DNA from 2 places in the Kineococcus rhizosphaerae genome. Region 2 is predicted to be linked to the other one. Evidence: riboswitches for the same ligand, from Rfam matches in the RefSeq annotation. Region 2 holds a riboswitch; the other holds the start of a gene.

Region 1 (5,642 bases), on a different contig from region 2:
CGGCGCAGCAGCAGGACGCCGAACACCGCGGCGGGCACGAACAGCGCGACGTTGGCCAGCAGCTCGACGCTGCCGAGGGAGGGCAGCGTGAAGCCGGCCTGGCACCACTGCTCGGCGCGGCGCCCGCGCCCGTCGGGGGCCAGGGTCAGCCCCACGACGGGCAGCAGCGCAGCGGCGAACAGCCACGCCGCCGCCCGGGGGCGACGGCGCACGGCCAGTCCCCAGGGCCGCGCACGCCACGACGAGCAGCAGCAGGGCCACGGGCACGGCCGCGGCGTGCTCGACCAGGAAGGTCGGTAGCGCCCCCACGCCGCGTTCAGTCCTGCCCGTACTCGCTCAGCGGCGGGCAGGAGCAGACGAGGTTGCGGTCCCCGGCGGCGCCGTCGATGCGCCGCACCGGCGGCCAGTACTTCGCCCGCGGGTCCATGCCGTTCGGGTAGACCGCCTCGGTGCGCGAGTACGGGTGGTCCCAGTCCCCCACGAGCGCGGCGGCCGTGTGCGGGGCGTGGCGCAGCGGGGAGTCCTCCACGGCCCAGCGGCCCTCGGCGATCTCGCGCACCTCCGCGGCGATGGCGAGCATCGCGTCGCAGAACCGGTCGAGCTCGGCGAGGTCCTCGCTCTCGGTCGGTTCGACCATGAGGGTCCCCACGACGGGGAACGACATCGTCGGGGCGTGGAACCCGTGGTCGACGAGGCGCTTGGCGACGTCGTCGACCGTGACGCCCGTGGCCTTGGTCATCGGCCGCAGGTCCAGGATGCACTCGTGGGCCACGAGCCCGCCCGGCCCGCGGTACAGGACGGGGAACGCCTCGGACAGCCGGGCCGCGACGTAGTTGGCCGACAGGACGGCCTGGACGGTCGCGGCGCGCAGCCCGTCGGGGCCCATGAGGCGCAGGTAGGCCCACGGGATCGGCAGGATCCCCGCCGAACCGTACGGGGCGGCCGAGACCATCCCCACCCCGCCGGCGTCGGGGGCGGTGGAGGGCAGGAACGGCGCGAGGTGGGAGCGGACCGCGACGGGCCCGACGCCGGGGCCGCCACCGCCGTGCGGGATGCAGAACGTCTTGTGCAGGTTCAGGTGCGAGACGTCGGCGCCGAACTTGCCGGGCCGGGCCAGGCCGACGAGGGCGTTGAGGTTCGCGCCGTCGACGTAGACCTGCCCACCGGCGTCGTGGACGAGCCCGCAGACCTCGCGGATCGACTCCTCGTACACCCCGTGCGTGGAGGGGTAGGTGACCATGAGCGCGGCCAGGTCGTGGGCGTGCTCGGACACCTTGGCGCGCAGGTCGTCCAGGTCGACGTTGCCGGCCTCGTCGCAGGCCACGACGACGACCTTCAGCCCGGCCATGACGGCGCTGGCGGCGTTCGTGCCGTGCGCGGAGCTGGGGATGAGGCAGACCGAGCGCTCCCCGTGGCCCTGGGCCACGTGGTAGGCGCGGATGGCCAGCAGCCCGGCGAACTCCCCCTGCGAACCGGCGTTGGGCTGCAGCGAGACCGCGTCGTAGCCGGTGACCTCGGCGAGCCAGCGCTCGAGGTCGGCGACGAGCTCGGCCGTCCCCGCGAGCTGGTCGGCGGGGGCGTACGGGTGCAGGTCGGCGAACTCGGGCCAGGAGATCGGCTCCAGCTCGGTCGTGGCGTTGAGCTTCATCGTGCACGAGCCCAGCGGGATGGCCCCGCGGTCCAGGGCGTAGTCGGCGTCGGACAGCCGGCGCAGGTAGCGCAGCATCGCCGTCTCGGAGCGGTGCTGCGAGAACACTGGGTGCGTCAGGTACTCCGACGTGCGGCGCAGGGCCGCGGGCAGCGCGGGTTCGGCGCTCACCTCGGCGGGGTCCAGGCCGAACCCGGCCAGGGCCGCCGCGACGTGGGCGTCGGTGGTCGTCTCGTCGACCGTGAGCCCGACGTGGTCGGCGTCGACGAACCGCAGGTTCACCCCGGCGGCCACCGCGGCGTCGACGACGGCGCGCGCCCGGCCCGGGACCCGGGTCAGGACCGTGTCGAAGAAGGCGTCGTGGACGACCTCGACGCCGCCCGCCCGCAGGGTCTGCGCGAGCGCGGCGGCGCGGCGGGCGACCTGGGCCCCGATGGCGCGCAACCCCTCCGGGCCGTGCCAGACGGCGTAGCAGCCGGCCATCACGGCCAGCAGGACCTGGGCGGTGCAGATGTTGGAGGTGGCCTTGTCGCGGCGGATGTGCTGCTCGCGGGTCTGCAGCGCCAGGCGGTAGGCCGGGTTGCCGTCGGCGTCGACGGAGACCCCGACGAGCCGGCCGGGCAGGGACCGCTCCAGGCCCTTGCGCACGGCCATGTACGCCGCGTGCGGACCACCGGCGCCCATCGGGACGCCGAAGCGCTGGCTGGAGCCCACGGCGACGTCGGCGCCGAACTCGCCCGGTGCGACGAGCTGGGTCAGCGCGAGCAGGTCGGCGGCGGCCACGGCGACGGCCCCGCGGGCGTGGGCGTCGGCCACGACGGGCGCGAGGTCGCGGACCTTGCCCGAAGCGCCCGGGTACTGCACGAGCAGGCCGAAGACCGCGTCCAGACCGGCCAGCGGCTCGGGGGCGTCGAGGTCGACGACGGCCAGCTCCAGCCCCAGCGGCAGCGCACGGGTGCGCAGGACCGCGAGGGTCTGCGGCAGGACGTCGGCGTCGACGGCGAAGACGGCACCGGCGGGGGCCTTGGACGTCCGGCGCGCCAGCGTCATGGCCTCGGCGGCGGCGGTGCCCTCGTCGAGCAGGGAGGCGTTGGCGATCGCCAGGCCCGTCAGGTCGGTGACCGCGGTCTGGAAGTTCAGCAGGGCCTCCAGCCGCCCCTGGGAGATCTCCGGCTGGTACGGCGTGTACGCCGTGTACCAGGCCGGGTCCTCCAGGACGTTGCGGCGCACCACGGCCGGGGTGCGGGTGCCGACGTACCCGAGACCGATCATCGAGGGGACCACGCGGTTCTTCGCGGCCAGCGCGCGCAGCGCGGCCGTCACCGACGTCTCGTCGAGCGCCTCGGGCAGGTCGAGCACGCCGTCGCGGATCCCCGCGGGCACGGCCCGGTCCACGAGGTCGTCGAGGGAGTCCAGGCCCACGACGGACAGCATCCGGGCCACGGCCGCGGCGTCCGGGCCGATGTGGCGGGCGCTGAACGGCAGGGCCGCCGGTTCGGGGGTGAACTCGGGCAGTTCGGTGGCGGGGACGGACGGCGAGGACATCGGCTCTCCGGAGGTCGTGGACTGGGTGGACCTCCCCGTCTGTCACCCACCCGCGGGTGAGCTCCAGAGCGGCCAACCCCACGTGGTCCTTCCGCCTGAGAGGTTCCGGGGATGTTGCCCCTTCGGCGCCCCGATCGGTCAGGATCGGGATCTCTCCCACACGAGGTGAACGGCCAGCCTCCACTCTACGGGTTCGGCGCGCCGCTATGGTCTGCGCCGTGATCAGCCTCGCCGTCTGCAGCGCCAAGGGCGGGGTGGGCAAGACCTCCGTCGTCCTCGGGCTCGCCTCGGCCGCCCTCCACCGCGGCACCAGCGCCCTCGTCGTCGACCTGGACCCCCAGGCGGACGCCACGTCCGGCCTGGACGTGACGGCCCAGCGGGCCCACGACGTGGCCGCGGTCCTGTCGGCCCCCAAGCGCAGGGTCGCCGAGGAGGCCGTCGCGCCCAGCGGCTGGGTCGACGACCACCCCGGTCTGCTCGACGTGCTGACGGGCTCGGACGCCTCGGCCGGCCTGGACACCCCCGACGCGGACGAGGAGACGCTGAAGTCGTTGCGGCGCGCGCTGAAGAAGCTCGACGACCACGCGCTGGCCCTGCTCGACACCCCGCCCTCGCTCAACGGCCTGACGCGCTCGGCGTGGCGGGCGGCCGACGCCGTCCTCGTCGTCTCCGACGCCAGCCGGTTCTCCGTCGCCGCCGTGGACCGCACGGTGCGGGAGGTGCGCGCCCTGCGGCAGGCCCCCCGGATCGTCGGCATCCAGGTCAACCGCTTCACCCCGCGCTCGGGCGAGCAGAGGTTCCGGTACGAGGAGCTGCGGGCGCTGTTCGGCGACCTCGTCCTGGAGCCCCTGCCCGACCGGGTGTCGGTGCCGCAGTCGCAGGGCGCCGGCGTCCCCCTGCACGCGCTGAGGACCCGGACGGCCAGAACGCTTGCGGGGCAGTTCGACAGCATCCTGGACCGGGTGCTCGCCCCCGCGTGAGGGAACCGTTCCGGGGTGCGGTACGTCCAAGGTGCGGGATGATCCGCGAGCGTCTACCGTCCTGAGACGGCGTGCGCCCGGGGAACACCCCCGTTGGTGCCGCCCCCGCTCTGCCCGCGCACGCTGCGGGTCCTAGGAGGTCCTGTGACGTCGTCCAACACCCCCCTCGAAGCCGGCCAGCCCACCTCCCGCGCGCCACGCCTCGTGCGCCCCGCCCGACCGGCCGGTGCCGTCCCCGCGCCCGTGCGCCTGCCGGCCACCGACCCCGAGTCCGACCGCATCACCGGCCTCGTCCAGCGCCTGCGGGCGCAGTGGACCCGCTCGGGCGCGGACATCGCCACCCGCCTGCGCCCCGGCGTCGACGACGCCCGCCTGGACGCCGTGGAACGCCAGCTGGGCCTGCTCCTGCCCCGCGGGGCGCGTGCCTGGTGGCGGGCGATCGACGGGGTCGACCCCGTCCGCACCGCCTACCGCACCAGCGCCCCCAGCGTCGGCCCCGGCGGCTGGGTCCCGCTGACCCTCGAGGAGGCCCTGCGACGGGCCAGCGGGCAGGGCCCCGGACTCGCCGCCCCGCCGGCGCTGCTGCCCCTGTTCGCCCGCGACGAGGAGCTGATCGCCGTCCGGCTCGGCAGCAGCCGGGCCGTCGCCGAGCAGATCGTGCTGGCCGACGACGGGGAGGGCTACCAGCACTCCTGGCGCGTCGGGCTCGACGAACTGCTCGGCGCCTGGGCGGACTCGCTGCTGGCCGCGGTGATCTGGCTGCCCGACGCCCACGACTGGGTGAGCGACCCCTTCGCCATGCAGGCCCTCCCCCGCCGCGAGTTGGTGGAATAGGAGCTGGTCCAGGCGGCGACGTTCGCGCCGGACGCTCAGAACGACGAACGGCCCTTGGGATCCGCCAGGATCCAGGGGCCGCTCGTCGTTCTGAGCGTCCGGCGCGAACACGTGGAGCCGCCCGGACCAGCGACCAGAAGGTTCAGCCCGCTTCGCGGGCGGCGCGGCGGCGGGACAGCTCGTCGGCCAGGACCATCGGGTCCTGCCCCTCCTGGGGCTGCTCGCGGTCGGCGGGGCGTTCGCTGGGCAGCGAGGCGAGCTCACCCTCGACCTCGCGCCACACGCGGCCGACGGCGATGCCGAAGACGCCCTGACCGCCCTGGACGAGATCTATGACCTCGTCGGCCGAGGTGCACTCGTAGACGCTGGCCCCGTCGGACATGAGGGTGATCTGCGCGAGGTCCTCGACACCGCGTTCGCGCAGGTGGGTCACGGCCGAGCGGATCTGGTGCAGCGAGACGCCGGTGTCCAGGAGCCGCTTGACGACCTTCAGGACCAGGATGTCGCGGAAGCCGTAGAGCCGCTGCGACCCCGATCCGGAGGCACTGCGCACGCTGGGCTCGACCAGGCCGGTGCGGGCCCAGTAGTCGAGCTGGCGGTAGGTGATCCCGGCGGCCTTGCACGCGGTCTGCCCG
Region 2 (5,642 bases):
GCCGAGGTGGCCGTTGAGCACCTGCTCGCGCAAGCCGTTGATCGCGGGGGAGCGGCGGAACGTGAACCCGACGGCGGCGACCTGCTCGGGGTGGGCCGCGGCCGCGGCGACCATCGCCTCGGCGTCGGCCACCGAGGGGGCCAGCGGCTTCTCGCACAGGACGTGCTTGCCGGCGGCCAGCAGCCCCTCGACGATCTCGCGGTGCAGGTGGTTGGCGACGACGACGCTGACGGCGTCGACGTCGTCGGCCTCGGCGACGGCCTGCCAGCTCGTCTCGGCGCGCTCGTAGCCGTAGCGGGCGGCGGCGGCCTCGGCGAAGGGGGCGTGGGCGTCGGCGACCGCGACGAGGCGGACGGGGGGCAGGCCCTCGCCGTACGCGCCGCCGGTCAGGGTGGTGGCGGCGCGGTAGCCGGCGAGGTGGGCGCGGCCGGCCATGCCGGCGCCGATGACGGCGACGCCGAGGGGTCGCGTGCGGGTGGCGGACATCGTCGTGGGCCTCTCAGGGGCGGGGATCAGGGCGGGTACCAGGGCGGGGTGGGCACCGGCGGTGGTGCTCCGAATCGCTTTCAAACCGGTTTGAACGGTCGTCGGTAGAATCGGTTCGAAAGGTCGTCGCTGTCAAGTGCACCCTGGAGGTCCGGTGGCCCGCCCCACGATCAAGGACGTCGCCGCGCGCGCCGGGGTGTCGAAGGGGATGGTCTCGCTCGCCCTGCGGGGGGCGCCCGGCCCGAGCGCGCAGACGGCGGCCCGGGTCCTGCGGGCCGCCGAGGAACTGGGCTACCGCGCCGACCGGGCCGCCAGCTCGCTGGCGCTGCGCCGCTCGCGCCTGCTGGGGGTGGTGCTCGACGTCCGCAACGCCTTCCACGCCGAGCTCGTCGAGGAGCTGCAGTCGGCGGCCGAGGAGGCCGGCTACGAGGTCGTGCTCGCCGCCGTGACGCGCACGCGCGGCGAGCGGGCGGCCGTCGAGACCCTCCTGGACTCGCGGTGCGAGGCGTTGCTGGTGCTCGGCCCGGAGGCGAGCGGGCCGGAGCTGGCGGCCCTCGACGCGCGGGTCCCCGTCGTCGTGCTCGGGCGCCGTTCGCGGCCCGGGCCCGGGCGCGGCCCCGACGTCGTGCGCGCCTCCGACGAGGTCGGGATGCGGCTGGTCGTCGAGCACCTGGCCGGGCTCGGGCACCGCGAGGTGCTGCACGTCAGCGGCGGGGCCGGCGACATCGCGGCCGACCGGCGCGCGGGTCTGGAGCGGGCGGCGGCCGGGGCCGGGCTCGCCGTCCGCACGGTCGACGCCGGTTTCGACGAGGCCTCGGGGGTCGAGGCGGCGCGCCGGGTGCTCGACGGGGGGTGGTCCGGGACGGCGGTCGCGGCCGTCAGCGACCGCGTCGCCCTCGGGTTCCTCGACGTCCTGAACCGCGAGGGGATCGCCGTGCCGGGGCGGGTCTCGGTCACCGGGTACGACGACAGCCCGCTGGCCCGGCTCGGGCACGTGCAGCTCACCTCCGTCAGTCAGGACCCGGCCGAGCAGGCGCGCTCGGCCGTGCGGCTGGCGGTCGAGCGGCTGGAGGGGGAGCCGGGGGGTGAGCCGGGCGCGAACGCCTCGGACGTCGTGCTCGAACCGCGGCTGGTCGTGCGGGGTACCACTGGATTGGTCTTCATGTCAGAATGACAGGACAAACTAGTCCTCAGGAGGATCCGTGCCCCTGCTCCGCTTCGACCTCGTCGCCGGCCGCACCCCCGCCGAGCTGACCGCCCTGCTCGACGCCGCCCACGCCGCCGTCGTCGAGGCCTTCGAGGTGCCCGCCGGCGACCGCTACCAGGTCGTCCACCAGCACCCGCGGGGCGAGCTCGTCGTCCACGACACCGGTCTGGGCATCGAGCGCACCGACGCCGTCGTGCTCCTGCAGGTGACCAGCCGCCCGCGCAGCCGCGAGCAGAAGGAGGCCTTCTACCGCCTGCTGGTGCGCAACCTGGAGGAGGCGGCCGGCACCGCGCCGAGCGACGTCGTCGTCTCCGTCGTCGAGAACTCCGACGCCGACTGGTCCTTCGGGCACGGCCGGGCGCAGTTCCTCACCGGCGAGCTCTGAGCGTGGCCCGCGGGGACGGCCGTGTGTCACGCTGAGGGCCACAACTGCACACACGGCCGCTCCGCCCCGGCGGGAGAGCCCCACCGCGCGCGGTGGGCACCGTAGGAGCAACCACCCCGGAACCTCTCAGGTCCCCGCACCGCCGCAGGCAGGCCGCTCTGGAAAGCAGGACCCCACGGTCCTCACCGACGGGGAAAGCTCCGCGAGGGGTGAAGCTCTCAGGTCCCGCGACAGAGGGGGTCAGCTCGGCCGCAGGTGCGGCCGTGACGAGAGGAGCCCACCCGATGTCGAGCACCCCCAGCCCGCTCGCGGCCGCCCACGCCGCCCTCGGCGCCTCGATGACCGACTTCGCCGGCTGGTCGATGCCGCTGCGCTACGCCTCCGACCTCGCCGAGCACCAGGCCGTGCGCACCACCGCCGGGATCTTCGACCTCTCGCACATGGGCGAGGTCCGCGTCAGCGGCCCCGAGGCCGCCCGCGCCCTCGACCACGCCCTCGTCGGCACGCCGTCCACGATGCCGCTGGGGCGCGCGGCCTACGGCATGGTCGTCGACGCCGACGGCGGCATCCTCGACGACCTCGTGACCTACCGGCTCGGGGAGCAGGAGTTCCTCGTCGTCGCCAACGCCGCCAACGCGGCCGTCGTCGTGGCCGCGCTGACCGAGCGCTGCGCCGGCTTCGACGCCGTCGTCGCCGACGAGACGGCCGGCTGGGCCCTCGTCGCCGTCCAGGGCCCGGCCTCCCTGGCCGTCGTCGGCCCGCTCGTCGACGCCGACCTGGGCGCCCTGGGCTACTACCGCTGCCTGCCGGCCGTCCTGGCCGGGGCCTCGGGCGACGTGGAGGTGCTCCTGGCCCGCACCGGGTACACCGGCGAGGACGGGTTCGAGGTCTTCGTCCCCGTCGCCCACGCCCTCGCCGTCTGGGACGCCCTGCTGGCCGCGACCCGCGAGCACGGGGGCGTCCCCGCGGGCCTGGCCTGCCGCGACACCCTGCGCCTGGAGGCCGGGATGCCGCTGTACGGGCACGAGCTGAGCCGGGACGTCACGCCCTTCGCCGCCGGTCTGGGCCGCGTGGTGAAGCTCGACAAGGAACCCGGCGGCGTGGGGTACGACGCGCTCCGGCGGCTCGCCGGCACCGAGCCCGCGCGGGTCCTCGTGGGGTTGCGGGGCGCCGGGCGCCGGGCGCCGCGCGCGGGGTACGCCGTCGTGCACGACGGGTCCGCCGTCGGGGAGGTGACCAGCGGGGCCCTGTCCCCGACGCTGGGCTTCCCCGTCGCCATGGCCTACGTCCAGCGCGAGCTCTCCGCCCCCGGGACGGCGCTGCACGTCGACGTGCGCGGCACTGCGCTGCCCGTCGAGGTCGTCGCCCTGCCGTTCTACCGCCGGGAGCGCTGAGCCGTGGCCCTGTCCGTCTTCGACATGTTCTCGATCGGCATCGGGCCGTCGAGCTCGCACACCGTCGGTCCCATGCGCGCCGCGCTCGCCTTCGCCGAGGGGCTCGAGCGCGACGGCCTCCTGCCGCGGGTGCGCTCGGTCACGGTCGACCTGCACGGCTCCCTGGGGGCCACCGGCCGCGGGCACGGCAGCGACCGGGCCGTCGTCCTGGGCCTGCTCGGCGAACGTCCCGAACTCGTCGACCCCGACGCCGTCGAGGGGTACCTCGACGAGATCAGGGCGTCGCGGGAACTGCGGGTCCTGCGGCGGCACGCCGTGGGGTTCGACCCCGACGCCGACGTCCGGCTCGTCACGGCCTCGCTGCCCGCCCACCCCAACGGCATGGTGTTCACCGCCCGCGACGGCGACGGGAACGTCCTCGCCCAGCGGACCTCGTACTCCGTCGGCGGGGGTTTCGTGAAGGACGACCCCCTCGACGCCGCCGCCCCCGTCGTGGGGTCCGGGGCGGGGTTGCCGTGGGGTTTCCGGACGGCCGCCGAGCTGCTCGAGCACTGCCGGGAAACCGGTCTGGGCGTCGCGGACCTGGTGCGGCGCAACGAGGAGAGCCTGCGCCCGGCCGAGGAGGTCGACGCCGGCCTGCTGCGGATCTTCGCGGCCATGCGCGCCTGCGTCGACCACGGCCTCGTCACCGACGGCACCCTGCCCGGCGGGCTGGGCGTGCGCCGGCGCGCGCCGCGGCTGCACGCGCAACTGCTGGCCGAGGAGGGGTCGTCGGAGTCCGACGTCCTGCACGCCATGGACTGGGTGAGCCTGTTCGCGCTCGCCGTCAACGAGGAGAACGCCGCCGGCGGCCGGGTCGTGACCGCACCCACCAACGGCGCGGCGGGCATCGTGCCGGCCGTCCTGCACTTCCACCGGCGCTTCGTGCCCGGCGCCGACGACGCGGCGACCGTGCGCTTCCTGCTGGCGGCCGGGGGGATCGGGATCGTCCTGAAGGAGACCGGCTCGATCTCCGGGGCCGAGGTCGGGTGCCAGGGCGAGGTGGGCTCGGCGAGCGCGATGGCGGCCGCCGGGCTGGCCGAGGTCCTCGGGGGGACCCCCGAGCAGGTGGAGAACGCGGCCGAGATCGCCGTGGAGCACCACCTGGGCCTGACGTGCGACCCGGTCGGCGGGCTCGTGCAGATCCCCTGCATCGAGCGGAACGCGGTGGGGGCCACGACGGCGATCCACGCGGCGCGCACGGCGCTGCGCGGCGACGGCAGCCACGTCGTGAGCCTGGACACGGCGATCGCGACGATGCGCCAGACGGGGGCGCACATGCGCTCGGAGTACAAGGAGACGTCGCTGGGCGGGCTGGCGCTGACGGTGGTGGGCCGCCCGGCGGTGGGGGTCAACGTCCCCGAGTGCTGACCCGCGCGTCCCGTTCGACCTCGCGGCAGAACGCGGTGACCGCCCTGCGGGCGGGACGTTCCGCGGTGGGCCGGGCCGAGGCCAGGGACAGCTCCCACACGAGGGTGTCCCCGGCGACGGCCTGCTCCCGAACGCCCCGCGGGACGGGGACCGTGCCGGGGACGAACGCGACACCCAGCCCCGCGGCGACGTACCGGGGGAACGTCGAGACGTCGGGGACCTCGAGGCGGACGCTGCGGCGGGCCCCGGCGCGCTCGAAGAGGGCGTCGACCTGCAGCCGGTTGCCGAACCCCGGCGGGCCGTCGATCCAGCGTTCGCCCGCGAGGTCGGTGAGCTCGACGGGACGGTCCCCGGCCAGCGGGTGCTCCGGCGGCAGCAGCAGCCGGAAGCTCGTCCGCACGAGCGGACGGACGTCGAGGGCGGCGGGCGGGCGGAAGGGCCAGGACAGGAACGCCACGTCGAGCTCGCCCTCCACCAGAGCCCGCAGCAGACCGCGCGAGCCGTCGGCGACGACGCGCATCGAGACCGAGACCCGCGGGTGGGCCGTGGTGTACCGGTGCAGCAGCCGGGGCAGGTCGACGGGGTGCATGGTCGTGACCACGCCCACGGCCAGCGGACCGGAGGGGCCGTCGCCGGCGTCGCGGACCACGGCCCTGGCGTCGGCGGCCCCCGCGAGCAGCCGCCGCGCCTGCGGCAGCAGCGCCAGCCCGGCGTCGGTGGGCACCGCCCGCCGGGACGTGCGGGTGAACAGCGGCGCGCC

What was found. A riboswitch is a leader RNA that binds a small molecule or an ion and turns the genes downstream of it on or off. The one in region 2 is predicted to bind glycine.
Region 1: another riboswitch for glycine. It lies ahead of gcvP (aminomethyl-transferring glycine dehydrogenase); the one in region 2 lies ahead of gcvT (glycine cleavage system aminomethyltransferase GcvT).

What each region holds. Positions count from the first base shown of each region.
Region 1 covers NZ_PVZF01000001.1:62,533-68,174, reverse strand. The annotation lists gene CLV37_RS00335 (VanZ family protein) at 1-212, opposite strand, end outside; gene gcvP (aminomethyl-transferring glycine dehydrogenase) at 317-3,193, opposite strand; glycine riboswitch at 3,267-3,362, opposite strand; gene CLV37_RS00325 (ParA family protein) at 3,412-4,173, shown strand; gene CLV37_RS00320 (SMI1/KNR4 family protein) at 4,318-5,007, shown strand; gene CLV37_RS00315 (MerR family transcriptional regulator) at 5,150-5,642, opposite strand, start outside.
Region 2 covers NZ_PVZF01000003.1:18,382-24,023, reverse strand. The annotation lists gene CLV37_RS07200 (Gfo/Idh/MocA family protein) at 1-486, opposite strand, end outside; gene CLV37_RS07195 (LacI family DNA-binding transcriptional regulator) at 641-1,660, shown strand; gene CLV37_RS07190 (tautomerase family protein) at 1,689-2,078, shown strand; glycine riboswitch at 2,146-2,223, shown strand; glycine riboswitch at 2,232-2,322, shown strand; gene gcvT (glycine cleavage system aminomethyltransferase GcvT) at 2,363-3,472, shown strand; gene CLV37_RS07180 (L-serine ammonia-lyase) at 3,476-4,882, shown strand; gene CLV37_RS07175 (LysR family transcriptional regulator) at 4,863-5,642, opposite strand, start outside.